DNA from 2 places in the Pseudomonas sp. P4_B3 genome. Region 1 is predicted to be linked to the other one. Evidence: riboswitches for the same ligand, from Rfam matches in the RefSeq annotation. Region 1 holds a riboswitch; the other holds the start of a gene.
The links. Region 1 has a riboswitch for cobalamin ahead of cobW (cobalamin biosynthesis protein CobW). Riboswitches for the same ligand answer to the same signal wherever they lie in the genome.
Positions count from the first base shown of each region.

Region 1 (14,462 bases):
TCGGCATCCGCGTCTTCATCACCCAGCCTGGCACCCAGTACGCCGAAACCTGCATTGCCTACTGCAAGCCGGGCGAAGAAAAACCCGAAGACACCGCGCTGGGGCTCAAAAGCTTCACCGCGTACATCGACCACTTCAGCGAAGCCTTCCTGGACGATGCGGTTGTCGACTACGCCACCGACCGCATGGGCGGCCAGCTGACCATCAAGGCGCCAAACGCCAAAGTACCGATGGTCAATGCCGACAGCCCGGTCAACGAGCGCATCAACTACTACCTGCAAACCGAGATCAACCCGGGGCTGGCCAGCCACGGCGGTCAGGTCAGCCTGATCGACGTGGTCGAAGACGGCATCGCCGTCCTGCAGTTCGGCGGTGGTTGCCAGGGCTGCGGCCAGGCCGACGTGACGCTGAAGGAAGGCATCGAGCGCACTTTGCTCGAGCGCATCCCGGAGCTCAAAGGCGTTCGCGACGTGACCGACCACACGCAGAAAGAAAACGCCTACTACTAAGGTGTTCGCTGCGAAATCAAAAAACGGCGCCCCGTGAGCGCCGTTTTTTATGGGCGAAGCTTAAAAGATCGTCCGAACGCGGCCCGAGCCTTCGGACGATCTTTTGATTTTAAGGGCGATAGAGATGCGCATGCCCCGCGCGATACAGCGATGACTCGCTGAAGTGGTCGCTGCCCAGCACCCGACCCACCAGAATCAACGCCGTACGGCGAAAGCCCTTGGCTTCAACCTTCCCGGCAATATCCTCGAGTGTTCCCATCACCCAATCCTGATCCGGCCAGCTCGCGCGGTGGACCACCGCAATCGGGCAATCGGCGCCGTAATGGGGCAGCAGTTCCTCAACGATCTTCGCCAGGTGATTGACCCCCAAGTGAATCGCCATGGTCGCGCCGTGTTGCGCGAGGCTGGAGAACTCCTCTCCGGGTGGCATGGTGGTCTTGTCGGCGTAGCGCGTCAGAATCACGCTCTGCGAAACGTCCGGCAGCGTCAGCTCCGCACCCAAAAGCGCAGCGCAAGCGGCTGTGGCCGTCACGCCTGGGACGATTTCGAACGCAATTCCCAACTCGCGCAGATAGCGAATCTGCTCGCCAATGGCGCCATAAAGACTCGGATCGCCGGAGTGCACCCGGGCAACATCCTGACCGTTGGCGTGGGCGGTCCTGATCAGGTCGATGATCTGTTCCAGGTGCAGTTCGGCGCTGTTGACCACCTGTTCGGCACAGTGACCTTCCAGTACGGCGGCCGGTACCAGGGAACCGGCATAAATGATCACCGGACAACTGCGAATCAGCCGCTGGCCCTTGACGGTAATCAGTTCGGGGTCGCCGGGACCTGCGCCAATGAAGTAGACGGTCATCGTCGGTTCCTGTGGGGAAAAAAGGGGCTGAACAGGGCTTCAGATGAAGAGTGTTCATGATCAACGGTGGGGATTATCGGGTTTTTTATGCCGCGCCGGCCAATGCCAGGGTTGCCTGGGCGTATTTTTGTCGTGGAATCAGCAGTTTTGCCGGGGCCTGGGCCAGTTGTTCCGCCAGGGCCAGTGCGGCGCTTTCCGCCACGCCGTAGCAACCGGTGCGTTCAAACGCTATTTGCGATTGATGACTGAGTTGCGGTTCATAAGCGGCCAGTTGTTCACTGCTGAAATACATCAATTCCAGGCCAAGCTGCTGAGCCAGTTCGATTAACGCAGGTTCGTCGCGCTTCGAGTCGATGCTGGCCAGGGCCTTGATTTCATGACGAGCAATCTGGTGCGCCTCCAGTGCCTGATCGAGCAGCGCCAGCAACGTGCTGACGGGGCAGCCGCGCTGGCAGCCCAGGCCGACCACCAGGGTCGGCGCTGTGCTGATATCCGTCATGCGTGGTATTGACCATCGCTTTTGCGACGGAACAACCAGGCGCTGATCAGGCCCAGGGCCAGCCAGAACGCCACGTTGGTCAGTTGCGAAGCGATTTTGAACTGGGCTTCCAGTGCCTCCGGAGCGAGCATCGAATGCACTTCCGGTTGCGGCGCGCCAATCACATGGGGGACGGCGAGAATCGCTGCGCCGAGGACTTTCATCAGCCAGTGACGGCTGAATACGATCAGGGCGATACCGACGGCAGTGGAAGCAGCGGTGCCAATCCACCACAGTTGCCGTTGTGCCAGATCGGCGGCGGCAGTGCCGGGCAATTCAGGTGGCAGGCCGAGCGTCGGCGCGAGCACGAACGTCGCATAACCGGCCAGGCCCCAGAGCAGGCCCTGGGAGGTTTTGGTCGGCGCACGCAAGGTGTACAGGCCGGCGAGCATCAGGGCGAAACCGACCGCTACCACCAGGTTGCCGCCGGTGGTCGACAGCACGCGCTGCCAGCCGTCTTCCGGCTCCCAGGCTTGCGCATCGTGAGTGTGGGCAGCCATCGCACCGTCGGCGTGTTCATGCATTTCAACAGCGGCCGGCTCGGATTTTTCGTAGGTCTCGGCCTGCAAAATCAGCGGAGCGACCCAGAAGGTTTGCAGCAGGGTTAGCAACAGGGCGGCCAGCAACCCGGTGAAACCTGCGGTTTGCGCAATACGCTTGATCATGACGACAGCTCTCAATGGCACGGGAACGCGGAGCTGTGACGGGTATCGTGGGCGGCGTTGTGCACCGCTTCGATGTGCGAGAAACCGGCAAAATACACAAGGCACGCGCCAAGGATCGACGCACAGACGGCGACGGTCAGACGTTGGGTCAGGGTTGAGGTGGTGCTCGCGGATGTGTGTTCGGCGCTGCTGATGATCGACATGGCGTTTCCCTCTGGTCTGTCAGCGGGGATTAAGAGCGCATGCAAAAAACCGCACGACCAGGCGCGCAAGGTTTCAAACAGCGCCCGCCCACCGCGGGTTTGTTGGTTCAGTGACCGTGCTGGTCACTTTGTGTTGCGGGCCGGTCTCCGGGCTCACGAGGGGCAAAGGCTTGGGCCTGAACCTGAAAGCATCACCTTCCCATGCCGTATTGGCACAGTGGATCTGACGCTTCGCTCGCTTACCGTTGCGGGGGCAGCACCGGACTGACATGGCTTTAGAGTAAAGCACATGATTCACCGGTTTCCCGTTTCACCCTGTGAAGGGCACCCGTAACAAGGTGCGTAGGAGAGCATGGGCGGGGGTTGGGCGTCAATTGGCAAGGGTTCTCACTTGAAGCTGAATGATGCCCGGCTCTTTGTAGGAGCTGCCGAAGGCTCGGGCCGCGTTCGGACGATCTTTTGATCTTGTTTTTAAAAGCAAAATCAAAGGATCGAAGCCTTCGGCAGCTCCTACAGTGATTGACCGGTCTTCCCACCATGCGTAGCCTTGCGCTTTCGAGGTTCTTCGGCGTTTGTCGAAGCTAAGAAGGGAACGCGGTCGATGCCGCGGCTGCCCCCGCAACTGTGAACGGTGATGTTCGTTGCCACGCCACTGCTGACTCAATCCATGAGGCCGGCGGGAAGGCGCAGCGAATGCCAGGCTCAAGGCCGGCACACCGTCAGCCAGGAGACCTGCCTCGTCACAGATTCTCACTTTCAACCGGGCGGGGTGATCCGGTGGCGAACTCTTCAGGCACGCGCGCCCGCGTTGCCGGTCGTCGTCCCGTATGCCCGCCACCTTAGCCATAGGGCATCCGATGAAAACACTGGCCAAACTCCCCGTCACCATCGTCACCGGCTTTCTCGGCTCGGGTAAAACCACGCTGCTGCGGCACATGCTCGACAACGCCCAGGGTCGCCGCATCGCGGTGATCGTCAACGAATTCGGTGAGTTGGGCATTGACGGCGAAATCCTCAAGCAATGCTCCATCGGTTGCACCGAAGAAGAAGCCAACGGCCGTGTCTATGAGCTGGCCAACGGCTGCCTGTGCTGCACCGTCCAGGAAGAATTCTTCCCGGTGATGCGCGAACTGGTGGCCCGTCGCGGCGATCTCGACCATATCCTCATTGAAACGTCCGGCCTGGCCCTGCCCAAGCCGCTGGTGCAAGCCTTCCAGTGGCCGGAAATCCGCAGCGCCTGCACGGTGGATGCGGTAATCACCGTGGTCGACAGCCCGGCCGTGGCCGCCGGCACCTTCGCCGCCTTCCCGGATCAGGTCGACGCCCAGCGCAAACTCGACCCGAACCTGGACCACGAATCGCCGCTGCACGAACTGTTCGCCGACCAACTGGCCAGCGCCGACCTGGTGATTCTCAACAAAGCCGACCTGATCAACCCGGCGGACCTGGCCCGCGTGCGCCTGGAAGTCGCCGAGGAATTGCCGCCAGCGGTGAAAATCATTGAAGCCAGCAGCGGTCGCCTGCCACTGGGCGTGCTGATCGGCCTGGGTGCCGGCTCCGAAGAACACATCGACAGTCGTCACAGCCACCACGACCATCATCACGATGGTGACGATGATCATGACGACCACGATCACGACGCCTTCGATTCGATCTCCATCGAACTGCCGCAAGCCGACGAAAGCTTGCTGCTGGATGCGCTGACCCAATTGGTGGTCCAGCACGGCATCCTGCGGGTCAAGGGTTTTGCCGCGATCCCGAACAAACCGATGCGCCTGCTGATCCAGGGCGTGGGCACGCGTTTCGACAAGCACTTCGACCGCCAGTGGGGCGCCGAAGAAGCACGCGTAACCCGCCTGGTGCTGATCGGCCAGGAACTGGACGCCGCCGTGCTCGAAGCGCAATTGCGCGCCGCGCTCAGCGTGTAAGCCATGCACCTGCTCAGGACCCAACCCGGCGGTTTCGTGTCGGATGACAACATTGCCGACCTTGGACAAACCCCTGCCGAGCTGGTGGTCCTGTGCAGCGGCGATTCCAGCCTGGCGCTGCTCGCCGAAGCGGCGCAGCAATTGCCCGAAGATTATCCGAGCGTGCGCCTGGCCAACCCGATGCTGGTGCAGAACCATGCCTCGGTCGATTTGTACGTCGATGAAGTGCTGCGTCACGCCAGGGTGATCCTGATTTCACTGCACGGCGGCATCGCCTATTGGCGTTACGGCATCGAGCGCCTGGTCGAACTGTCGCAGCGCGGCGTGCAGGTGATTCTGGTGCCGGGCGATGATCGTCCGGACCCGGAGCTCAGTGACCTGAGCACCGTCGGTGCCGAGGATCGCGACCGGCTCTGGCAGTTTCTGCGTCAGGGTGGCAGGGGTAACGCCCTGGATTTCTTCCGCTGTCTGGCCAACCGCTGGCTGGCCCGTGATTACACCTGGGGCGAGCCGCAAACCCTGCCGCGCACGGCGATTTACCATCCGCACCAACATTCTGCCGCACTGAGCGACTGGCAAGCCGACTGGCACGCCGATCAACCGGTGGCGGCAGTGCTGTTTTACCGCTCGCATTTGCAGGCGGCGAACACCGCTTTCATTGATGTTTTTTGCCAGCGTTTACAGGCGGCGGGGTTGAATCCATTGCCGATTGCGCTGGCCAGTCTTAAAGAGCCAGCTTGCCTTTCCATGGTCGAGGACTGGCTGGACGAGGCCAGCGTCTCGGTGATCCTGAACACCACCGGTTTCGCCCAGTCCAGTCCCGAAGCGCCGCACCTGCGGCCGTTCCGTCGCGATATTCCGGTGATCCAGGCGATTTGCGCCCAGGACAACGAGCCGGGTTGGCGTGCCAGTGAACAAGGGCTTGGCCCTCGCGACCTGGCGATGCACATCGCCTTGCCGGAACTGGACGGGCGTATCATCAGCCGTCCGATCAGCTTCAAGGACCTGGCGTGGCGCAGTGAGCGCAGTCAGTCGGATGTGGTCTGCTATCGGCCACAACCGGAACGCATGGATTTCGTTGCCGAACTGGCGCGGCGCTGGGTCGATCTGGCGCGGGTGCCCAATGCTGAAAAACGCATTGCCTTGATTCTCGCCAATTATCCGACCCGCGACGGCCGCATCGGCAATGGCGTCGGCCTCGACACCCCGGCGGCGGCGCTGAACATTCTGCGGGCGCTGCATGCCGAAGGTTATCCGTTGCCGGCTGAGTTACCGGACAGCGGCACCGCGCTGATCCAGCAGTTGCTGGGTGGCGTCAGCAACGATCTCGAGACCCTCGACCTGCGTCCGTGCCAGCAAAGCCTGGGCATGGATGATTATCTGGCGATGTTCAATGCACTGCCCGAAGCCAACCGCGCGGCGGTGCTCGAACGTTGGGGCGCGCCGGAGAGCGACCCGATGTGCCGCAGCGGACGGATGATGATCGCCGGCCTGCGCTTGGGCCTGACCTTCGTCGGCATTCAACCGGCGCGGGGTTATCAGGTCGACCCGAGCGCGGTGTATCACGACCCGGACCTGGTCCCGCCCCACGGTTACCTGGCGTTTTACTTCTGGCTGCGCAACACCTACGGCGCCCACGGCGTGATCCACGTCGGCAAGCACGGCAACCTCGAATGGCTGCCAGGCAAAGGCGTGGGGCTCTCGGAAAATTGCTGGCCGGATGCACTGCTCGGGCCGCTGCCGAACATCTATCCGTTCATCGTCAATGACCCGGGCGAGGGCGCCCAGGCCAAGCGGCGCACCCAGGCGGTGATCATCGATCACTTGATGCCACCGCTGACCCGCGCCGAAACCTACGGCCCACTGCGTAACCTCGAACTGTTGGCCGACGAGTATTACGAAGCGCAGTTGCTCGATCCGCGCCGCGCCCGCGAGTTGCAGCGCGACATCCTGCAACTGGTGCGCGACACCCACATCGACCGTGAACTGCAGCTGGACGAGCAGCTCGACAGCGATGCCGATGCAGCGATCTGGTTGCCGCGACTCGACACTTATCTGTGCGACTTGAAAGAGTCGCAGATCCGCGATGGCCTGCATGTGTTCGGCGAATCGCCCACCGGGCGTTTGCGTATCGATACCTTGCTGGCGTTGTTGCGCATTCCACGGGGCGATGGCCGCGGTGCGCAGTCGAGTCTGCTGCGGGCACTGGCCAAGGCCTTCGGACTAGGGTTCGATCCGCTCGATTGCGCCTTGGCCGAGCCGTGGACTGGGCCGCGACCTGAACAACTGCAAGTGCTCGGCGACGAACTCTGGCGTACCACAGGCGATACCCGTGAACGTCTTGAGCTGTTCGCTACACAACTGATCTCACAAACCCTGAATACCATACAAGACCCCTGTAGGAGCGAGCCTGCTCGCGATGGTGTGTCAGCCACATTGATGTCAACTGACACACCATCGCGAGCAGGTCGGAACGCCGCACCGTCGCTCCTACAGGAGGCGGACTGGATCGAGGTACAAGCCATTATCGATGGTTTGCGTGACGTCATTGCCCCGCGTCTGGACGCCTGCGGCCCCGCAGAAATGCGCGGCTTGCTCGATGCCCTGAGCGGTCGCTTCGTCCCGGCCGGTCCCAGCGGCGCGCCGAGTCGTGGTCGCCTGGACGTACTGCCCACCGGGCGCAACTTCTATTCGGTGGACGTGCGCAACCTGCCGACCACCACGGCGTGGCGCATCGGGTTCCAGTCGGCCAACCTGATTCTCGAGCGCCACCTGCAAGACCACGGCGATCATTTGCGCCAGCTCGGTCTGTCGGTGTGGGGCACCGCGACCATGCGCACCGGCGGCGATGACATCGCCCAGGCCATGGCGCTGATGGGCGTGCGTCCAGTCTGGGCGACCGGCAGCCAGCGGGTCGATGATTTCGAGATTCTGCCGCTGAGTTTGCTCGATCGTCCGAGGGTGGACGTGACCTTGCGTGTGTCCGGTTTCTTCCGTGATGCCTTTGCCAATCTGATTCGCTTGTTCGACGCGGCGGTGCAAGCGGTCGCCGACCTCGATGAGCCGGACGACCTCAATCCGTTGGCGGCCAAGGTACGCGCCGAGCGTGTAGCCTTGCTGCAATCGGGGCTCGATGAAGACGCTGCGCGACGTCAGGCCGGCTGGCGGATTTTCGGGGCCAAACCCGGTGCCTACGGCGCGGGTGTGCAGGGCGCCATCGACGGTCGTCTGTGGCAAACCCGCGAGGACCTGGCCGAGGTTTACCTCAACTGGGGCGGCTACGCTTACGGCGGTTCCGACGAGGGCACCGCCGCCCGCGAACAGTTCAGCCAGCGCTTGAGCCAGGTACAGGCGGTGCTGCAAAACCAGGATAACCGCGAGCACGACTTGCTCGACTCCAACGATTACTACCAGTTCCAGGGCGGCATGCTCGCGGCGGTGGAAAGCCTGAAGGGCGAGGCCGCGGCCAGCTATCATGGCGACCACAGCCAGCCGGACCTGCCGAAGATTCGCACCTTGAAGGAAGAGCTGAACCGGGTGATCCGTTCCCGGGCGGCCAATCCGAAGTGGCTCGAAGGCGTTAAGCGTCACGGCTACAAAGGTGCGTTCGAAATGGCCGCGACAGTCGACAACCTGTTCGCCTTCGATGCCACCACGCAGTTGATCGACGATCACCAGTACGCGTTGCTGGCCGATGCCTATTTGCTCGATCCGGACACCCGGGATTTTGTTCGCGAACACAATCCCCATGCCTTGCGCGACATGACCGAGCGCATGCTCGAGGCGCAACAACGGGGGATGTGGAAGGAGCCCGGCGAGTACCGCGAGGCGCTGGAAAACTTGTTGCTGGATATAGAAGAAGACGGCTAATCACCGCAAATCCTGTAGGAGCGGGCTTGCCCGCGAAGGCAATTTGTCAGCCAACGATGATGTTGAATGTAATTGCCACTTCGCGAGCAAGCTCGCTCCTACAGGGATTGAGGCGTCCGTGAACCGACCATGACCGAGATAAAACGATGATCGACACCCCGCACTTTCCCCTCTCCGCCGTGGTCGGCGCTGACAATTTGAAGTTGGCCCTGTACCTGACCGCCATCGACCCGAAAATCGGCGGTGTGCTGATCGAAGGCCCGCGGGGCATGGCCAAGTCGACCCTGGCCCGGGGTCTGGCGGACCTGCTGGCCAGCGGTCAGTTCGTCACCTTGCCATTGGGCGCCACCGAGGAACGCCTGGTCGGCACCCTCGATCTCGATGCGGCGCTGGGCGAGGGGCGCGCACAGTTTTCCCCCGGCGTACTGGCCAAGGCTGACGGTGGCGTGCTCTATGTCGACGAGGTCAATCTGTTGCCCGATCACCTCGTTGATCTGCTGCTCGATGTGGCCGCCAGCGGCACCAATCTGGTGGAGCGCGACGGCATTTCCCATCGGCACTCGGCGAAGTTCGTGCTGATTGGCACCATGAACCCGGAAGAGGGTGAACTGCGTCCGCAATTGCTTGACCGTTTCGGCTTGAATGTCGCCCTCGGTGGTCACACTGCACCGACCGAGCGCGGGCAGATCATCCGCCGTCGCCTGGATTTCGACAGTGATCCGCAAGGTTTCTGCGCCGAATGGGAATCGGCGCAGGCGTCTCTGCGCGAGCGTTGCCAGAACGCACGCAATGCACTGGCTAGCATTCCCCTCGACGACCAGGCGCTGGCACAGATTACCGAGCGTTGCTTTGCTGCCGGGGTCGATGGATTGCGCGCCGATCTGGTCTGGCTGCGTGCCGCACGGGCTCATGCCGCCTGGCGCGGGGCGAACGCCATCGCCGAGGAAGATATCGACGCAGTCGCCGAGTTCGCCTTGCGCCATCGTCGTCGCGAGCATTCAGCTCCGGCGCCTCAGCCATCCCAGGCGACGCAACAATCGGCGCCGCAGCACGCCAACCCAAGCGAAGGGCAGGGCCAATGGGGCGAATTGCCGGCCCAGGCACTGGCGGTCGGCGCACGACGTGAAGTGCCGAGCTGGCCAAAAAAGCCCTAGGCATTCGCCCTCGCTGTGACGCGGGGGCGAATGCCAGACCCCGGGCCGGGCGGCTGGACCACGGCAAACAAGGCAAGCGTCATGCAGCACGTAGCGGTTCGGTCAACTGGCCCGGCACCTTGCTTAATGGTCGGCCCCGTCAGCGTGCTGATCTGTTGTATCAACTGCGCACCCGTTCGCCCCATGAACTGTGGCTGGTGATTGTCGATGCGTCGGCTTCGACCCGCCGTCATCAGGCGTTGAGTGATGCCAAAGGCTTGCTGGCGCAGCTGTTCGATGATGCCTACCGCCAACGTGCGCGCCTGGCGTTGCTGACCGCCAGCGGCTCGGTGCCCAAGTGGCAGGTGCAAGGGTTGAAGGCTTCCAACGGTTTGCGCCATTGGCTTGATGGGCTCGGCGCAGGCGGCGGAACGCCGTTGCTGGCGGCGCTGGGTGAGGCGAGGCACTGGCTGACCGCGCGGCAAAAACGCTTTCCGGCGGAACAGCAAAGACTTTTATTGGTGACCGATGGGCGGCTGAAGGACTGGTCCATGCTGCCGGCAATCGAATGTCCAGGGCTGGTGATCGACATCGAACGCGGGCCGATTCGTCTTGGGCGCAGCAAAGTATTGGCTGCGCAGCTGCAATCGGATTATCGACATATGGACGATCTGCTTCCAGGCTGAACATTGCGCTGTCTGTGCTGGCCTCTTCGCGAGCAAAGTTGCTCCCACATCAGATCTGGCAAAGATCCAGTGTGGGAGCGGCGGTGCGGCGATCCGACTTGCTCGCGACGGCATCAATCCGGTTTCGGGTCGTCAGGGTAAAAATTCATCGACGATCTATGCTCACTGGGCAAATCCATCACAGGAGTGAACCATGCGTATCCTGGCCGTCAATGAACAGGGCGATTTTCGCGTCAAGGCTTACGCCGGCACCAATGGCGTGCTGTTGGCCATGGACCTGGCCGAATCCCGTCGCATTGGCCTGTTGGGTTTTGCCATTGAAAAACAGCAGGGCAGCAAACCCTGGATGTTTCTGTTCAATAGCCTGACGTTCCCGGACAAGGACCATACCTTCCCCCAGTTGCACGCCACGCCCAGTGATATCGCACCGTTACAGAAATTCCGCTGGGCCGATTACGCGGTCAATCCGGGGATGACGATCCATTATCGGGTCTACCTGGTCTACGGCAGCCACAATGCGCCACAACTGGGTGAGTGCCTGGAGGTAACGGTCACCTCCGACGATGGCCATCCCGGCAACCAAAGTGTCAGTTTCAACCGCGCAGTAGCCGCCAGTCAGGCGTTCGAGCGCAAGTTTCCCGACCTCGATGCACTCATTGGCAAAAAGAACAAGCTGCCCATCGAAGCCTGGCCCGATGCCCCGCGTAGATGGTTGGAGAACGGTTTGCTCGGGCGCTTGTTGGGGTTTATCGCGCGTGCTGTCGATGGCCAGTGGGCGCTGGATATCGCCATCTATGAGTACCAGTTACAGGTGATAGTCGACGCAGTGGAGGCTGCGCTGGAACGCGGCGTGAAAGTTCGCGTCCTTTATCACGCGCAACCGGGCGAAGACACTACCGTCTTGAACGAGGTCAGCCTGAAAAATATCCCCCAGGCGAACAAACGCGGGCGGGTCACCCACAATATCTTTCACAACAAGTTCATGGTCTTGAGTCGGCTCGACGCAGCGGGGCAGTATCAGCCCGAAGCGGTACTCTGCGGCAGTACCAACTTCACCCCCAACGGCGTTTACCGTCAGGCCAACGTGGTGCATGTGCTGGACGATACGCGGCTCAGTACCCGTTATCTGCAAACCTTCGAGCAGGTCTGGAGCACGCCGGCAGATGTCGGCGCCACGCGGCAATGGATCACGCAGCACAACCCGATGGATCCGACGCAGGCACTTTTCGCCGGGTTCTCGCCGCGCTCGGGCGGGGGTGACCTGGATGAGTTCGTCTCGATCATCAATGCCGCGAAAAAGGACGTGCTGTTCGTCACTGCGTTCGCCTTGCCCGACGCCATCCTCAACGCCTTGCTCGGCTTGCCCCATGACGACATCCTGCGCTATGGCCTGCAAAACACCGCCAGCGAAATCACCGGGTTTCACGCCGACCGCACCGCTGAATTCACCACCGTTGCCCTGCTCGACAAAGGGCTGGAAGGCTGGCTCAAGGAAAGCAGGGAGGGTCAGAAGGGCAATATCCTGGTGCACACCAAAGCCATCGTCACTGACTTCACCAGTGATGCGCCGACGATCATAAGCGGTAGCCACAACCTCAGCGCCGCAGCCAGCAACGGCAATGACGAAAACTATCTGATCATTCGCGGCGACACCGATCTGGCAGACCGTTATGGCCTGGAATTGCTACGGTTCTACGAGCATTACCGCTTTCGTTATTTCGCGAAAAAACTTGCGCTCAAGCAGGTCCAGCCGTTGGCGACGGATAACAGCTGGACTGATCACTATTACCGCGCGGGGGATCTACGGATGTTGTCGCGACTGCGGTTTACCGGCCAATAGCGATCCATCAGTCCGCGTTCATGGCCCGGCGATACTGACGCGTGCGTTTGGCGATGTATAACTGATCAATAATCAACGCCAACAACGCCGAAATCTTGGGTCGGGTGGTGCGCCCACGACTCAAGCGATGCAGCTGGAATTTGACCACCGCCATGCTCGCCAGCGCAGCCAGCGGCTTGCGCTTCCAGCGGATCGGCGGCAGTTGCGGATGGCTGTTCTGGCCTTCGCGCCAATGCTTGACCAAGTGCGGCTCCACGGCCAGCGCGGTGCCGATGCCAGCCATGGCGATGCCGCTGTCGAGGACCTGTTCGACAATTTCCAAACGCCGGATCCCGCCCGTCACCATCACCGGCATCCGCGCCACGCTGGCCAGTTCACCGGCCATTTCCAGAAAGTACGCCTCCCGTGCCAGGGTCCGGCCGTCGCGCGCTTCGCCTTGCATGGCCGGTGCTTCGTAACTGCCACCGGAGAGTTCCAGCAGGTCGATCGGTTGTTCGTTGAGCCACAGGATCACCTGCCGTGCATCATCGGCATCGAAACCACCGCGCTGGAAATCCGCTGAGTTGAGCTTTACCGACACACAAAATTGCGGCGACACCGCGTGGCGAACCGCCGCGACGACGGACAACAGCAGGCGCGCACGATTTTCCAGCGAACCGCCCCATTGATCGGTGCGCCGATTGGTGAGCGGCGAAAGGAACTGGCTGATCAGGTAGCCGTGGGCGGCGTGGATCTGCACACCGGTAAAACCGGCTTTCTCCGCCAGTGCGGCGCTGGTGGCGAAGCGTCGGATCACTTCCTGGATATCGTCCTCGCTCATGGGTTTGGGCTCGGCGAACATCTTCGAAAACTGGCCGAGATCCAGCGCAACCGCCGATGGCGCCAAGGCTTGCTGGCCGAGGTTGGCCATGGTCTGGCGACCAGGATGATTGAGCTGCACCCAGAAATGCGCACCGCCGGCCCGACCGACGCTGGCCCACTGGCGGAAGCGTTCCAGGTGGCGCTCGTCCTCCAGCGCTACACCGCCGGGGCCGGTCATGGCGCGGCGGTCGATCATCACATTGCCGGTCAGCAACAAGCCGGCTTCGCCCCCGGCCCAGGCCTGATAGAGGCGCAACAGCGCCTGGTCGGGCACCTGATCGGTGTTCGCGAGGTTCTCTTCCATCGCGGCTTTGGCAATGCGATTGCCGATGGTCTGGCCGTTGGGCAAATTCAAGATCTGGAAGGGCGACATGCTTGACTCCTCGAAGTGATGAGCAGAGGCTAAGCTTAAAGTTAACTTTAATGTCAAGCGAATAAATGAGGCCCCTATGAAGATTGGTGAATTGGCGCAGTTGAGCGGGTTGACCGCCTCGCGCATCCGCTTTTACGAATCTCAGGGCTTGATCCGCCAGGTCGAGCGTTCTTCCAACGGTTATCGGCATTACTCGCAACAGGCGCTACAAACCCTGCAACTCATCCAGTGCGCACAACAGGCCGGTTTCAGCCTGGAAGAACTCAAGCAGTTGCTGCCGGATAATGTGACCGGCGCGTTCAAGCACGATGAGTTGATGGCGGGCCTGCATCGCAAGATCGAGCAGATCGAAGAGATGCAACGGCACCTGGCCCATAGCAAGGCGCAGTTGCAGGGGTGGATCGACACCATTCAGGACAAGCCCGAAGGCATGTCCTGCGATGAAAATACCGAACGGGTGATGACGTCATTCAAGCATTAGGTCAGGTATCGACCTTGACCAGCGCCTGGTCCAGCGTGTCACCATCGAGCAACCGGGGCAGGCCGATGCTGATGGTCACCGGGTGTTGAGTGGGTTCAGCCTGCGCCGATTTTTCAGCACTTCATCTTCAATGGTTTTGTACGTCGCCGACCTTGGTGTTGTGCTGGTTATCGAGAATCACCTTACCCCACGGTCGGTAGCGTAGGGAGAACACTGACGTCGGGTGGCAACCCGGCGATGAAGTTTGCAGGGGCATCGGTTCGGCACGGAAGGGTTGCCCGGCAGCGCTGACTTGCCGAAAGGCTTCCCTGACGATGCCGATGGAGCAGGGCAGTGCATTGGCGTAGCCGTTGCGAACCAATGGTGGCAAACGTCCAGTGCCGGCGCCGTCCTGCCACCACACCTGAATACCGGCGCTCGCCACGTCGCCCAGCCATTGGCCATTCACTTGCGGTGCGAGTTTGCCGACGCTGAATACGCTGATGTGCAGTGGCGCGTCGAGCTTGCCGGCAAAGTCCT
Region 1 covers NZ_JBFUHR010000021.1:10,484-24,945, forward strand. The annotation lists gene nfuA (Fe-S biogenesis protein NfuA) at 1-509, shown strand, start outside; gene cobM (precorrin-4 C(11)-methyltransferase) at 619-1,365, opposite strand; gene AC1DWG_RS23350 (cobalamin biosynthesis protein) at 1,451-1,864, opposite strand; gene AC1DWG_RS23355 (CbtA family protein) at 1,861-2,568, opposite strand; gene AC1DWG_RS23360 (CbtB domain-containing protein) at 2,580-2,771, opposite strand; cobalamin riboswitch at 2,893-3,118, opposite strand; cobalamin riboswitch at 3,313-3,525, shown strand; gene cobW (cobalamin biosynthesis protein CobW) at 3,629-4,699, shown strand; gene cobN (cobaltochelatase subunit CobN) at 4,703-8,569, shown strand; gene AC1DWG_RS23375 (magnesium chelatase ATPase subunit I) at 8,716-9,723, shown strand; gene AC1DWG_RS23380 (vWA domain-containing protein) at 9,843-10,388, shown strand; gene AC1DWG_RS23385 (phospholipase D-like domain-containing protein) at 10,582-12,228, shown strand; gene AC1DWG_RS23390 (NADH:flavin oxidoreductase/NADH oxidase family protein) at 12,236-13,462, opposite strand; gene AC1DWG_RS23395 (MerR family transcriptional regulator) at 13,539-13,943, shown strand; gene AC1DWG_RS23400 (DUF4434 family protein) at 14,071-14,462, opposite strand, start outside.

Region 2 (14,462 bases), on a different contig from region 1:
GGTGTTTGCCCTGTTTACATTGATCTTCACCGCGCTGCTGCTGGTATTGGTGCCGTTGCTCGCCAGGCAGTTGTTTCGTTTGTATGAGCTGGCCCCGCAGATGCTCGACTGGCTACAGCACACGGCGTTGCCCTGGGCGCAATCGAAGTTTGGCTTGTCGGAAGGTTTCTGGAAGTTCGACAAGCTCAAGGCCGCCATCAGCGAGCATATGAGCCAAACCACCGATATTGTCGGCGTGGTGCTGAGTCATGCCACTGCCTCGGGGTTGGCGTTGATTGGCTGGCTGGCGAATCTGGTGTTGATTCCGGTGGTGAGCTTCTACTTGTTGCGGGATTGGGACCTGATGATGGCCAAGATCCGCAGCCTGCTGCCCCGTGATCGTGAAGCGCGCGCGGTATCCCTGGCGGGTGAATGCCATGAAGTGCTCGGCGCGTTCGTTCGCGGACAGTTGCTGGTGATGGTGGCCTTGGGTGTGATCTACGCAGCGGGCCTGATGCTGGTCGGGCTGGAACTGGGCTTGTTGATTGGCCTGATTGCCGGTCTGGCAGCGATCGTGCCGTACATGGGGTTTATCATCGGCATTGGCGCGGCGCTGCTTGCGGGGTTGTTCCAGTTCGGTGGTGATCTTTATCCGATGCTCGGCATTGTCGCGGTGTTCATGGTCGGCCAGGCGCTGGAGGGTATGGTGCTGACGCCGTTGCTGGTTGGTGACCGGATTGGCCTGCACCCGGTGGCGGTGATTTTCTCGATTCTGGCCGGTGGTGAGCTGTTTGGCTTTACCGGTGTGCTATTGGCATTGCCGGTCGCGGCGGTGATCATGGTGCTGGTGCGTCATGTGCATGACTTGTATAAGGATTCTGAAATCTACGGGAGTGTCGACGAGCCGGAGTGGTAAGGGGCGTCGATGGTTGATGGCGGGTTGCCCGGGTTCATGCCGGATCAGCCTGCTTGCATCGCGCGACTGTCACATGCACCGCCAAAGAAACTGTCATAAAACCGGTGCATTAACGCAAACCTTTGATTTTGCTTGTTGTCTGTCGCATTGTGCGACCCGGCTCACGGGTATAAACTTCGCAAACTTTACACAGAGGCCACTAACGGTTCCTTTGGAACTGTTCAGTCAGGATGAAACCGATTCAGCTGCCCCTAGGTGTGCGTCTGCGTGACGACGCCACCTTTATCAATTACTACCCAGGCGCCAATGCCGCTGCACTCGGCTATGTCGAGCGGCTGTGCGAAGCCGACGCCGGCTGGACCGAGAGCCTGATATACCTTTGGGGCAAGGATGGGGTCGGGCGTACGCATCTGTTGCAGGCCGCCTGCCTGCGCTTCGAGCAATTGGGGGAACCTGCGGTCTATCTGCCGCTGGCCGAGTTGCTCGATCGCGGTATTGAAATTCTCGACAACCTTGAGCAGTACGAGCTGGTCTGTCTCGATGACCTGCAGGCGGTTGCCGGCAAGGCGGACTGGGAAGAGGCGCTGTTCCATCTGTTCAATCGTTTGCGCGACAGTGGTCGACGCTTGCTGATTGCCGCGTCGACATCCCCCCGTGAGTTGCCGGTGAAGCTGGCGGATCTCAAATCGCGCCTGACCCTGGCCTTGATCTTCCAGATGCGCCCGCTGTCCGATGAGGACAAATTGCGTGCCCTGCAATTGCGCGCATCCCGTCGCGGGCTGCATCTGACCGATGAAGTCGGGCATTTCATTTTGACTCGCGGTACCCGCAGCATGAGTGCGCTGTTCGAGCTGCTCGAGCGTCTCGATCAGGCCTCCCTCCAGGCTCAGCGCAAGCTGACAATCCCGTTTTTGAAAGAAACCCTCGGCTGGTAAACCCGCTGAATCCGGGGCTTTTAGCCAGTTCGGCGAATTACAGGCACCAGAAACCCCGCTTTCCTGCCCGGTTGCAGGCTGCGCGTATGTTTAAAATGGGCTTAAGCGCTTAGATGTAAACGAGAAACGGATAAGTCACAAAAAGATCGATTGAATTTGCAAATGAGGATGATAGCGGGCATAGTCTCGGCTTCTTTACAACTATCAGCCACGGTCGTGCCCATGCTAAATCGCTTCGCACCCCTCGTGCCTCTCGCACTCGTTACCCTGTTGTTCGGTTGCGCTGCCCACACTCCGGTGTCCCAGCAAGCCCCGCAGCAACAGGTTCAAAACTCCGTTACTGCCCAGTCTTCCGCTTTCTTTCAGGAAGAGCTGGCGACCGAAAAAGAACTCGCAGACTTCGCTGGCGGCAAGTCCTACCAGCTTCCGGTCCTGGCCGACAGCATCCTCGAACGTGGCATGTCCCTGATCGGTACCCGTTACCGTTTCGGCGGTACTTCTGAAGCCGGCTTCGATTGCAGCGGTTTCATCGGTTACCTGTTCCGCGAAGAAGCGGGCATGAACCTGCCACGCTCCACCCGCGAAATGATCAACGTGGACGCTCCGCTGGTCTCGCGCAGCAAGCTTGAGCCGGGCGACCTGCTGTTCTTCGCAACCAACGGTCGTCGCGGTCGCGTCAGTCACGCCGGGATCTACCTGGGTGACAACCAGTTCATCCACTCCAGCAGCCGCCGTAGCGGTGGTGTGCGGATCGATAGTCTGGGTGACAGCTACTGGAGCAAGACCTTCATCGAAGCCAAGCGCGCCCTGGCGATGGCACCGAATGCGTCGCCAATCGTCACTGCACGTAAATAAGCGGACAATTTGTAAGGCGAACTTAAAGTCTTACTTGAAGTTTGCCATATAACCGCTAGAATCCTGATATATGAATGATGGCAAACCGCCTGCGTCACGCGCAGGCGGTTTTCTTTTCTGCATTCCCAGCAGAAAAAAGCCGCAGCCAGATCAGGATGCTCTGCTTATGACGACGTCGGCCCGCCTCGCAATCATGTTCTTCGCTGCGCTACTCAGCGCCTGCGCCAGTCGTACACCGCCACCTGCGCCGGTGGTTCGCGCTCCCATCGTATTTGGCTCCTCACAAGCTTTTTCGCCCGAAGCGGAAGACGTGCTGTTTCGCGCGCTCGGCCTTGTGGGCACGCCTTATCGCTGGGGTGGCAACACGCCGGATTCCGGATTTGATTGCAGCGGCCTGATCGGCTACGTGTATCGCGATGTCGCCGGTATTTCCTTGCCGCGCACCACTCGCGAGATGATCTCCATGCAAGCGGCGAATGTGGGCAAGGAAGGCCTGCAAACCGGTGACCTGATTTTCTTCGCCACCAATGGCGGTTCCCAGGTCAGTCATGCCGGCATCTACGTGGGAGAAGGGCGCTTCGTCCACGCACCAGCCACTGGCGGCACCGTGAAGCTCGACAGCTTGTCCAAGGCCTATTGGCAAAAAGCTTATCTGAGCGCCAAGCGTGTTCTGCAGCCTGAACACCTGGCGCGCAACCCGTAACGTCCGGAGCTGCCGGTCATGACTGCTCGCACGCTTAATCTCGACGACGCCCTGTACCAATACCTGCTCGATGTCTCCCTGCGCGAAACGCCACTGCTCAAGCGCTTGCGCGATGAGACCCAGGCGCTGCCGATGGCACGTTGGCAGGTGGCTCCGGAGCAGGGGCAGTTTCTCGCTTTGCTGGTGAAACTGACGGGGGCCGGGCGCTTGCTCGAAGTCGGCACCTTTACCGGTTACAGTGCCCTGTGCATGGCGGCGGCATTGCCGGCTGATGGCTCGCTGATTTGCTGTGATATCCCCGGCGACTACAACGCCATCGCACGGCGCTACTGGCAAGAGGCGGGGCTCGCCGGGCGGATTGACCTGCGACTGGCTCCGGCGCTGGAAACCCTCGCCGAGCTTGAGCGACAAGGGCAGGGCGGGCAGTACGACCTGGTGTTCATTGATGCCGACAAGGCCAACTACCCGGCTTATCTGGAACACGCCCTGGGATTGCTGCGGGTCGGTGGGTTGGCGGTGTTCGATAACACCCTGTGGAGCGGGCGTGTGCTCGAGGCCAGCCCCGAGAGCGCGGACACCCGGGCAATCCAGGCGCTCAACCGAGCGTTGAAAGACGATGTGCGGGTGGATCTGTCGTTGTTGCCGTTGGGTGATGGGCTAACACTCTGTCGCAAACGCTAAGCCTTTGTGGGAGCGAGCCTGCTCGCGAAAGCGGTGTATCAGTCACCAAATTTGTCGACTGACCGTGCGCATTCGCGAGCAGGTCGGATCGCCGCACCGTCGCTCCCACAGGTGATGTATCCCGTTACCTGGCAGCCGAAACCCGCCACACCTTGTTCCCCACGTCATCGGCCACCAGCAGATCGCCTTGCCGGTCGATCACCACGCCCACCGGGCGGCCCATGGCTTGTTCTTTGTCGTTGAGAAAACCGCTGAGCACTTCAATGGGCTTTCCGACAGGTTTGCCTGCGCTGAACGGCACGAAAATCACTTTGTAGCCACTGTGTGGCTTGCGGTTCCACGAGCCGTGCTGACCGATGAATGCCCCTTGGGTGAATGGCGCCGGCAGCTTGCTGTTTTCGGCGAAGGTCAGGCCCAGTGACGCCGTGTGCGGGCCGACGGCGTAGTCCGGGGCAATGGCCTTGGCCACCAGGTCCGGGTTCTGCGGCTCGACACGAACATCGACATGCTGGCCGTAGTAACTGAACGGCCAGCCATAGAACGCGCCGTCTTTCACCGAGGTGATGTAGTCCGGTACCAGATCACCGCCGATTTCATCCCGCTCGTTGACCGCGGTCCACAGTGCGCCACTGTGCGGTTCCCAGGCCATGCCGTTGGGGTTGCGCAGGCCGGAGGCGAAGATCCGGTGCCGGCCGGTGGCACGGTCCACTTCCCAGATCGCTGCGCGACCTTCTTCCTTGTCCATGCCGTTTTCGGCGACGTTGCTGTTGGAACCCACGCTGACGTAGAGCTTGCTGCCGTCCTTGCTGGCGATGACGTTTTTGGTCCAGTGGTGGTTCAGCGGGCCGCCCGGCAGGTCGATCACCTTGATGGCTGGTGACTTGATCTGCGTATCGCCGTTTTCATAATGGAATCGCAGCAGGCTGTCAGTGTCGGCCACGTACAGGTCGTTGCCGACCAGCGTCATGCCGAAAGGGGAATTGAGGTTTTGCAGAAACACCGTGCGGGTTTCCGCGATGCCATCGTGATCCTTGTCCCGCAGCAACGTGATGCGGTTCGGGCTGGGCACGGTAGAGCCGGCACGCCCCATGACTTTCTTCATGACCCAGCCGCGAATGCCATTGCCGTCTTCGGGTTTGGGTGGTGCGGCGGTTTCCGCCACCAGCACATCGCCATTGGGCAGCACATAAAGCCAGCGCGGGTGATCCAGGTCTTCGGCAAAAGCGGCCACTTGAGTGCCCGTGGCGGCGACGGGTTTTGCACCCGGCGGCCAACCGATGGCCGGGGCGATGTTCATGGTCGGGATCAGGGTTTTGTTCGGTTCCGGCAATTGTGGCGATGGACCGGTGCCGTCGGAGACTTGCAGGCGGGAGGTCTCGCCACAAGCGGCGAGCCCTCCGCAGAGTGCGATAACGAGAACGAGCGGGGGCTTGCGCATGCTGGTGTTCCCTATGAATGCCTTGTTCTAATCATAGAGATGCGTTGTCGTCCGATGGTTCAACCCTTAGCCACGTGCTTCCTTGAACAGCACCGCAATGCCGGGGTGATAGTTGCCGGCTTCGTTGCGCAACTTGCGATAGGCGTAAGGGAAGTACCAGGCAACGGCGCAGGTGTGTTCCTTTTGCAGGTCGTCGACCATGTCCTGGAGTTCTTCCGGCGTTGCGCCTTGCTGGGCTTTTTGCGGGGCAACGAACAGGCAGCCGACTTTCAGGTCGCTGGCGTGGCTCAGTCGCTTTGCATCGCTGGTGATGTCGAGCAGGGCCTGGGTCAGGTTGAGGCTGTTGACCCGTGGCCAGCGCTGGCTGGTCTGGATGTACGCGCGGGTTTCGGGCGAGGCGAGGAACAGGTCGGCACGGCTGTTGCGTTCGCCTTCTTCGGTCTGTTTGCGGGTGGGCGTCTGTTGCAGCGTGACCATCTCGGCCATCCAGGCGGCGGCGGACAGCAGCCCGAGGTTGGCCTTTTCGTCGTGCCAGTACGGTGTGTCGCCATCACCGCGGACGGCGTTATAGCGGTCGATGCATTCGAACCAGCGCTCGAGCACCGGGCGCAGGAATTCCAGCTTTGGATTGCTGATGATCATGCCTTGCATGGGTTCACCCTTGTTATTGTGTTGTGGGGTTGTGGCTCTTTGATATCACTGCTTTGGGCGTGGCACAAGATTGACGTCAGTTTATTGATTGATGGCAGATATTCGGTCGATCGCCTCCCGGCTTTAATTGACGCTCCACCCCCAACCCTCTAACCTTCGCGGCTTGTTTCAGGTGCTCTGTGGCTTGGGTCGACAGAGTGAAACAGGGAAGCCGGTGAGTGAGTCCTTCTGTTGGTCGAAGGCCCGCAATTCCGGCGCTGCCCCCGCAACGGTAAATGAGTGAAAACTGTGTGTGATGCCACTGTGTCGATTCGATGCGGGAAGGCGCACAGTCTGGCCTCGCGCCACTCATGAGCCCGGAGACCGGCCTGATTCATCCAGCGGCATCACGGTGGGCGATGCCAGGCTTTTTGCCTTCTATTCTTGTGCCTGCCCGCCGTTATTCCTGCCTCAACGGAGAGCTCCCCCATGACTGATACCCCCGATCGTGACGAACGCCACCTGGCGCGCATGCAGCGCAAAAAAGCCGTGATCGACGAGCGCATCGCCAATTCCCCGAACGAATGCGGCCTGCTGCTGGTGTTGACCGGCAACGGCAAGGGCAAGAGCAGTTCGGCCTTCGGCATGCTTGCCCGCGCCATGGGGCACGGCATGCAGTGCGGCGTGGTGCAGTTCATCAAGGGCCGCAACAGCACCGGCGAAGAGCTGTTCTTCCGGCGCTTTCCCGAGCAGGTGCGCTTTCATGTGATGGGCGAAGGCTTTACCTGGGAAACCCAGGATCGTCAGCGCGACATCGCCGCCGCCGAAGCCGCCTGGGCGGTGTCGCAGCAACTGCTGCGCAATCCGTCCATCGGTCTGGTGGTGCTGGATGAGCTGAACATTGCCCTCAAGCACGGCTACCTCGATCTCGATCAGGTGCTCAGCGACTTGCAGGCCCGACCACCGATGCAACACGTGGTAGTCACCGGGCGTGCCGCCAAGCCGGAAATGATCGAGATGGCCGACACCGTCACCGAAATGGGCATGATCAAGCACGCCTTCCAGGCCGGGATCAAAGCGCAGAAAGGCGTCGAATTGTGAGTCAGCCTCGACTCTGTCCGGCGGTACTGATTGCCGCGCCGGCTTCCGGCCAGGGCAAGACCACCGTCACCGCGGCGCTGGCCCGATTGCATCGCAATCAGGGGCGCAAGGTCCGCGTGTTCAAGTGCGGCCCCGACTTTCTCGATCCGATGATCCTCGAGCGCGCCAGCGGTGCGCCGGTGTATCAGCTGGACATGTGGATGGTTGGTGAGCAAGAAAGTCGCCGGCTGCTGTGGGAAGCCGCTGCTGAAGCCGACCTGATCCTGATCGAAGGCGTCATGGGGCTGTTCGACGGTACGCCGTCGAGCGCCGATCTGGCGCGGCATTTCGGTGTGCCGGTGCTGGGTGTGATCGATGGCACGGCCATGGCCCAGACCTTTGGCGCCCTGGCCCTGGGGCTGGCGCGTTATCAGCCGGACTTGCCGTTCGCCGGGGTGCTGGCCAATCGTGTCGGTACGCTGCGCCACGCGCAACTGCTCGAAGGCAGCCTGACTGAAGGTTTGCGCTGGTACGGCGCGCTGTCCCGGGAAACCGGGATCGAATTGCCGAGCCGGCACCTGGGGCTGGTGCAGGCCAGTGAGCTGAACGATCTCGACCTGCGCCTCGATGCGGCCGCCGATGCACTGGCCAGTAGTTGCGAGGTTGCGCTGCCGCCGGCGGTCGAGTTCGCCGCCCCTGATGTCATTGCAGCCGAACCGCTGCTGGCCGGTGTACGCATTGCCGTCGCCCGCGATGAAGCCTTTGCGTTCACCTACGGCGCGAGCCTGGATCTGCTGCGGGCGATGGGCGCCGAGTTGTCGTTCTTCTCGCCGATCCGCGACCGTGCGTTGCCGGAGTCGGACAGCCTGTATCTGCCCGGTGGTTACCCGGAACTGCACCATGTTGGGTTGGCGCAAAACACCGCGATGCTCGACGCGATCCGTGCCCACCACCGGGCAGGCAAACCGTTGCTCGCCGAGTGTGGCGGCATGCTGTATCTGCTCGATTCCCTGACCGATGTCGAGGGCACTCGCGCCGAACTGGTTGGCTTGCTGGCCGGTGATGCGGTCATGCAAAAGCGTCTGGCCGCGCTGGCGTTGCAAGCGGTGGAACTGCCGGAAGGTTCGCTGCGCGGGCACACCTATCACCATTCGCTGACCACCACTGAACTGGCGCCGATTGCCCGTGGCTTGAGCCCTAACGGCGGACGCGGAGCGGAGGCGGTCTACCGTGAAGGGCGGATGACCGCCTCTTATGTGCACTTTTATTTTCCGTCGAACCCCTCGGCGATTGCCGCATTGTTTGCGCCTGACCTTGAAGCCGCTTTCGCTGCGATGCGGCGATCCGACAAGCCAGCTCCTACAATGGATCAGCTAGCCCCTGTAGGAGCTGCCTTGCCAGCGAAACGGCCATGACGGACGACGCATTTTCCGAAGCCGAACGCGCAGCGGTCTATCGCGCCATCGCCGAACGGCGCGACATGCGCCACTTCAGCGGCGGCACCGTCGAGCCCGAATTGCTGCTGCGCCTGCTCGAGGCCGCACATCAGGCACCGAGTGTCGGCCTGATGCAGCCCTGGCGCTTCATCCGCATCAGCGATCGTGCCTTGCGCGGACAAATCCAGGCCTTGGTGGAAGAAGAACGCGTCCGCACCGCCGAAGCCCTCGGCGAGCGCAGCGACGAGTTCATGAAGCTCAAGGTGGAAGGCATCAACGATTGCGCCGAGGTACTGGTCGCCGCACTGATGGACGACCGCGAGCAGCATATCTTCGGCCGCCGCACCTTGCCGGAAATGGACATGGCCTCGCTGTCCTGTGCGATCCAGAACCTGTGGCTGGCATCCCGCGCCGAAGGGCTGGGCATGGGCTGGGTGTCGCTGTTCGAACCACAGGCACTGGCGGACCTGTTGAGGCTGCCACCGGGAGCCAAACCGCTGGCGGTGCTGTGCCTTGGGCCGGTGAAGGAGTTCTATCCGGCACCGATGCTGGTGCTAGAAGGCTGGGCGCAGGCGCGTCCGCTACATGAATTGCTGTATGAAAACTATTGGGGAGTGAGTCAATGAGTGTGGCGTTGTTGAGTGTCGCTGCGGTTGCGCTGGATGCGCTGCTGGGCGAACCCAAACGCTGGCATCCGCTGGTGGCGTTCGGCCGTTTTGCCGACCGCATCGAGCAACGCTTCAATGGCGGCGGTCGCGGCTGGCGCAGTCATGGCGTCACCGCGTGGGTGATCGCCGTGTTGCCGCTGACGCTGTTGGTCACGGCATTGTCCTGGGCGCCTTATGTCGGCTGGATCATCGAGATTCTCGCGCTCTATTGCGCCCTCGGCATGCGCAGCCTCGGTGAGCACGTCACGCCTGTGGCCAAGGCATTGCGCGGCGATGATCTTGATGAAGCGCGCAAACGTGTGAGTTATCTGGTCAGCCGTAAAACCAGTGATCTGGATAAAACCGAAGTCGCCCGTGCCGCTACCGAGTCGGTACTGGAAAACGGCAGCGACGCAGTGTTCGCGGCGTTGTTCTGGTTTGCCGTGGCGGGTGCGCCGGGCGTGGTGCTCTATCGCCTGAGCAATACGCTGGATGCGATGTGGGGTTATCGCAATGAGCGCTTCGAACGGTTCGGCTGGGCGGCGGCGAAGGTCGACGACGTGCTCAATTACATTCCTGCGCGCCTGGTGGCACTGACTTACGCGCTGCTGGGCAAAACCCGGCTGGCGTTGAAATGCTGGCGCACCCAGGGCCCGACCTGGGACAGCCCGAACGCCGGCCCGGTGATGGCGGCAGGGGCGGGCGCCCTTGGCGTCGAGTTGGGCGGGGCGGCGATTTATCATGGCGAACTGCATCAGCGTCCGCAGTTGGGCGAAGGCGTGCCGGCGGATGCCGACTCCATTGACCGGGGCTGGCAATTGGTCCAGCGCGGGGTATGGTTATGGCTGCTGATTCTCTGCCTGGGGGCCGAATTTTATGCTTGAACACGGGGGGCGATTGCGCAAGGCGGCGCTCGAATACGGCATAGATGAAGCCGACTGGCTGGATCTGTCCACGGGCCTTGCGCCCTGGCCGTTTCCTGTGCCGGATATTCCGCTGCGGGCCTGGGCCCGTTTGCCGGAAGCGGACGATGGTCTGGAGCAAGCCGCCTGTGATTACTACGGCACCTTGCAGGCTTTGCCGGTGGCCGGCTCGCAAATGGCAATCCAGCTGCTGCCGCGATTGCGTCGGGCGGGCAAGGTCGGCGTGCTGTCGCCGTGTTATGCCGAGCACGCTGAAGCGTGGCGTCGTAACGGCTACATCGTGCGTGAAGTGCTGGTGCACGAAGTCGACTTCTTTATCGACAGTTTCGATGTGCTGGTGGTGGTCAATCCGAATAACCCCACAGGCTTGAGCCTGACGCCCAGTCGCCTCCTCGACTGGCACGCGCGGCTGGCCCAGCGCGGTGGCTGGCTGGTGGTGGACGAAGCGTTCATGGATAACACGCCGCATCTGAGCCTGGCTCCGTATGCCCATCAAGTCGGGTTGATCGTCCTGCGCTCCTTCGGGAAGTTTTTCGGCCTGGCCGGAGTGCGCCTGGGGTTTGTGCTGGCCGAGCGCAAGTTGCTCAAGTTGCTGGCTGAACAAGTGGGGCCGTGGGCCGTGAGCGGGGCAACCCGGGTAGTGGGTCAGGCCTGCCTGCGCGATACCGAAGGGCAGACGCGGCAACGGGTGCGCGCGGATGAGGCCAGCGAGCGCCTTGCGTCGTTGCTGGAACAACAGGGGTTCCAGCCTCAGGGCGGTTGTGCGCTGTTCCAGTGGCTGATCACCGAGCGCGCCGAAGAGCTGCATGAGTTCATGGCCCGGCGCGGCATTCTCCTGCGATTGTTCACGCACAACAGCAGCCTGCGATTCGGCTTGCCCGGTGACGAAATCGCCTGGGTACGACTGGCGCGGGCGTTCGACGATTTCGCCAAGGAAAACCAATGACCACGCTGATGGTGCAGGGCACTACATCGGACGCCGGTAAAAGCACGCTGGTAACCGCGCTGTGCCGTTGGGTCACACGTCAGGGCATAAGGGTGGTGCCGTTCAAGCCGCAGAACATGGCACTCAACAGTGCGGTGACCGCCGACGGTGGCGAGATCGGCCGCGCCCAGGCGGTACAGGCCCAGGCCGCGCACCTTGAACCGCACACCGACATGAACCCGGTGTTGCTCAAGCCCAACAGTGACACCGGTGCCCAGGTGATTATCCATGGCCGCGCTGTCACGACCATGAATGCCGTCGCCTATCACGACTACAAAACCATCGCCATGCAAGCGGTGCTGGCCTCCCACGAGCGCTTGAGCGCGGCGTATCCGCTGGTGATGGTCGAGGGCGCGGGCTCGCCGGCGGAAATCAATCTGCGGGCCGGCGACATCGCCAACATGGGTTTCGCCGAAGCGGTGGATTGCCCGGTGCTGCTGATCGCCGATATCAATCGCGGCGGGGTTTTCGCCCACCTGGTAGGCACCCTCGAACTGCTGTCGCCGAGCGAACAGGCGCGGGTCAAAGGCTTCGTGATCAATCGTTTTCGTGGCGACATCGCGTTGCTGCAACCCGGTCTCGACTGGCTCGAAGAGCGCACCGGCAAACCGGTGATCGGCGTGCTGCCGTACGTGATGGACCTGCACCTGGAGGCCGAGGACGGCATCGATCAACGCCAGACCGACAAAGCCGAGCAGGTGCTGAAGGTGGTGGTGCCGGTGCTGCCGCGCATCAGCAATCACACCGATTTCGATCCGCTGCGCCTGCATCCGCAAGTGGACCTGCAATTCATTGGCCCCGGCCAGGCGATTCCGCCTGCCGACCTGATCATTCTTCCTGGCTCGAAAAGTGTGCGCAGCGACCTCGCGTACCTGCGGGCCAACGGCTGGGACACCGCCATCGCCCGGCATCTGCGTTACGGCGGGAAACTGCTGGGAATTTGTGGCGGCCTGCAAATGCTCGGTGAGCAAGTGCATGACCCGCTGGGTCTCGAAGGTGCGCCGGGTTCCAGTGCCGGTTTGGGGCTGCTGGCGTTCCAGACTCTGCTCGAACAAGAGAAGCAGTTGCGCAATGTGCGTGGTCGCCTGGCGCTGGAAGATGCGCCCGTTGCGGGTTATGAAATTCATGCTGGCGTGACCACCGGACCGGCCCTGGAACATGCCGCCGTGCATCTGGATGACGGCCGCTGTGATGGTGCGCAAAGTGCTGACGGGCAGATTTTCGGCACCTACCTGCACGGGCTGTTCGAATCGCCGGCGGCGTGCAGTGCGCTGCTGCGCTGGGCGGGTTTGCAGGAGGTGCAGGACGTGGATTACCACGGCTTGCGCGAACGTGATATCGAGCGGCTGGCGGATCTGGTGGAGAAGCATTTGGATACCGGGCTGTTGCGGAAACTCTGTGGGGTATGAGGTGACTGTCATGGCCCCTTCGCGGGCAAGTCGGACCGCCGCATCGCCGCTCCTACAGGGTTATGAGGTGTACCCAATATTTATGATCGACGCAGGTCAACTGTAGGAGCGGGCTTGCCCGCGAAGGGGCCAGTCGCCTCACCGAAGATTTCAAGGAAACAACCATGCTCCAACTGATCCTCGGCGGTGCCCGCTCCGGCAAGAGTCGTCTGGCTGAAAAACTCGCCATCGACAGCGCTCTGGCCGTCACATACATCGCCACCAGCCAGCCACTCGATGGAGAAATGAGCGAGCGGGTGGCCCATCATCGCGCCCGTCGTCCTGCCGAATGGGCATTGATCGAAGAGCCGGTGGAGCTGGCCCGGGTGCTGCGCGAATCCGCCCGCGCCGACCGCTGCCTGCTGGTGGATTGCCTGACCCTGTGGCTGACCAACCTGCTGATGCTCGACGATGCCGAGCGCTTGCAAGCCGAGCGTGATGCCTTGCTGGACTGCCTGGCGTTGTTGCCGGGTGAAATCATTTTTGTCAGCAACGAGACCGGAATGGGTGTCGTGCCGCTGGGCGAATTGACTCGCCGCTATGTCGATGCAGCCGGTTGGCTGCATCAAGCTCTGGCTGAGCGTTGTCAGCGTGTCGTCCTGACCGTCGCCGGCCTGCCTCTGACTCTGAAAGGAACTGCGTTATGACTCAATCCTGGTGGCTGAACCCGTGCAAGCCGGTCGATACCCAAGCGGTCGAACAGGCCCAGGCGCGGCAACAGCAACTGACCAAACCGGCCGGCTCCCTCGGCCAGCTGGAAGCGGTGGCGGTGCAACTGGCGGGATTGCAGGGGCGGGTCAAGCCGAGTCTGGAGCAGGTGTGGATTGCGATTTTTGCCGGCGACCATGGTGTGGTCGCTGAGGGGGTGTCGGCGTTTCCCCAGGAAGTGACCGGGCAGATGCTGCTCAACTTCGTCAGCGGTGGTGCGGCGATCAGTGTACTGGCGCGGCAGTTGGGCGCTTCCCTTGAGGTGGTGGACCTCGGCACGGTGACGCCGTCGCTGAACCTGCCGGGCGTGCGGCACCTGAATGTCGGCCCAGGCACGGCGAATTTTGTCCAGGGGCCGGCCATGACCCAGGCCCAGGGGAAACTCGCCTTGCAGGCCGGTCGTGACAGCGTGCAGCGGGCAATGTCCACCGGTGCGCAGTTGTTTATCGGTGGCGAAATGGGCATCGGCAACACCACCGCCGCCAGCGCCCTGGCGTGTGCGCTGCTCGATTGCCCGGTGGGCCATTTGACCGGGCCAGGCACCGGGCTCAACGCAGAAGGTGTCAGCCACAAAGCCCAAGTGATCGAACGCGCCTTGGCATTGCATGGTGCGCAGCGTGGCGATGCCTTGCAGACCCTGTTCAACCTCGGCGGTTTTGAGATCGCCGCGCTGGTCGGTGCCTATCTCGCCTGTGCTCAGGAGGGTGTCGCGGTGCTGGTGGACGGCTTTATTTGCAGTGTCGCGGCGCTGGTTGCGGTGCGCTTGAATCCTGATTGCCGTCAGTGGCTGTTGTTCGGCCATCGCGGCGCCGAGCCGGGGCATCGTCATGTGCTGGAAACCCTGAAGGCGCAACCCTTGCTCGATCTCGGCCTGCGTCTGGGTGAAGGCAGTGGCGCGGCATTGGCTGTGCCGCTGCTGCGCCTGGCGTGCGACCTGCACGGGCAGATGGCGACCTTCGCCGAAGCCGCCGTGGCAGATCGTCCGGCATGACCTTGCGCGTGGATCTGTTGCGGCACGGTGAAACCGAACTCGGCGGCGGCCTGCGCGGCAGTATCGATGATGCATTGACCGATACGGGCTGGGCGCAGATGCGCGCC
Region 2 covers NZ_JBFUHR010000023.1:43,789-58,250, reverse strand. The annotation lists gene AC1DWG_RS24560 (AI-2E family transporter) at 1-895, shown strand, start outside; gene hda (DnaA regulatory inactivator Hda) at 1,126-1,830, shown strand; gene AC1DWG_RS24550 (C40 family peptidase) at 2,053-2,685, shown strand; gene AC1DWG_RS24545 (C40 family peptidase) at 2,852-3,388, shown strand; gene AC1DWG_RS24540 (class I SAM-dependent methyltransferase) at 3,407-4,069, shown strand; gene AC1DWG_RS24535 (PQQ-dependent sugar dehydrogenase) at 4,194-5,507, opposite strand; gene AC1DWG_RS24530 (hypothetical protein) at 5,574-6,158, opposite strand; cobalamin riboswitch at 6,312-6,544, shown strand; gene cobO (cob(I)yrinic acid a,c-diamide adenosyltransferase) at 6,627-7,238, shown strand; gene AC1DWG_RS24520 (cobyrinate a,c-diamide synthase) at 7,235-8,632, shown strand; gene bluB (5,6-dimethylbenzimidazole synthase) at 8,629-9,279, shown strand; gene cbiB (adenosylcobinamide-phosphate synthase CbiB) at 9,276-10,184, shown strand; gene cobD (threonine-phosphate decarboxylase CobD) at 10,177-11,169, shown strand; gene AC1DWG_RS24500 (cobyric acid synthase) at 11,166-12,617, shown strand; gene cobU (bifunctional adenosylcobinamide kinase/adenosylcobinamide-phosphate guanylyltransferase) at 12,782-13,303, shown strand; gene cobT (nicotinate-nucleotide--dimethylbenzimidazole phosphoribosyltransferase) at 13,300-14,355, shown strand; gene cobC (alpha-ribazole phosphatase family protein) at 14,352-14,462, shown strand, end outside.
Region 2: it holds a riboswitch for cobalamin, as region 1 does, so the genes downstream of both, cobO (cob(I)yrinic acid a,c-diamide adenosyltransferase) here and cobW (cobalamin biosynthesis protein CobW) in region 1, are expected to answer to the same signal.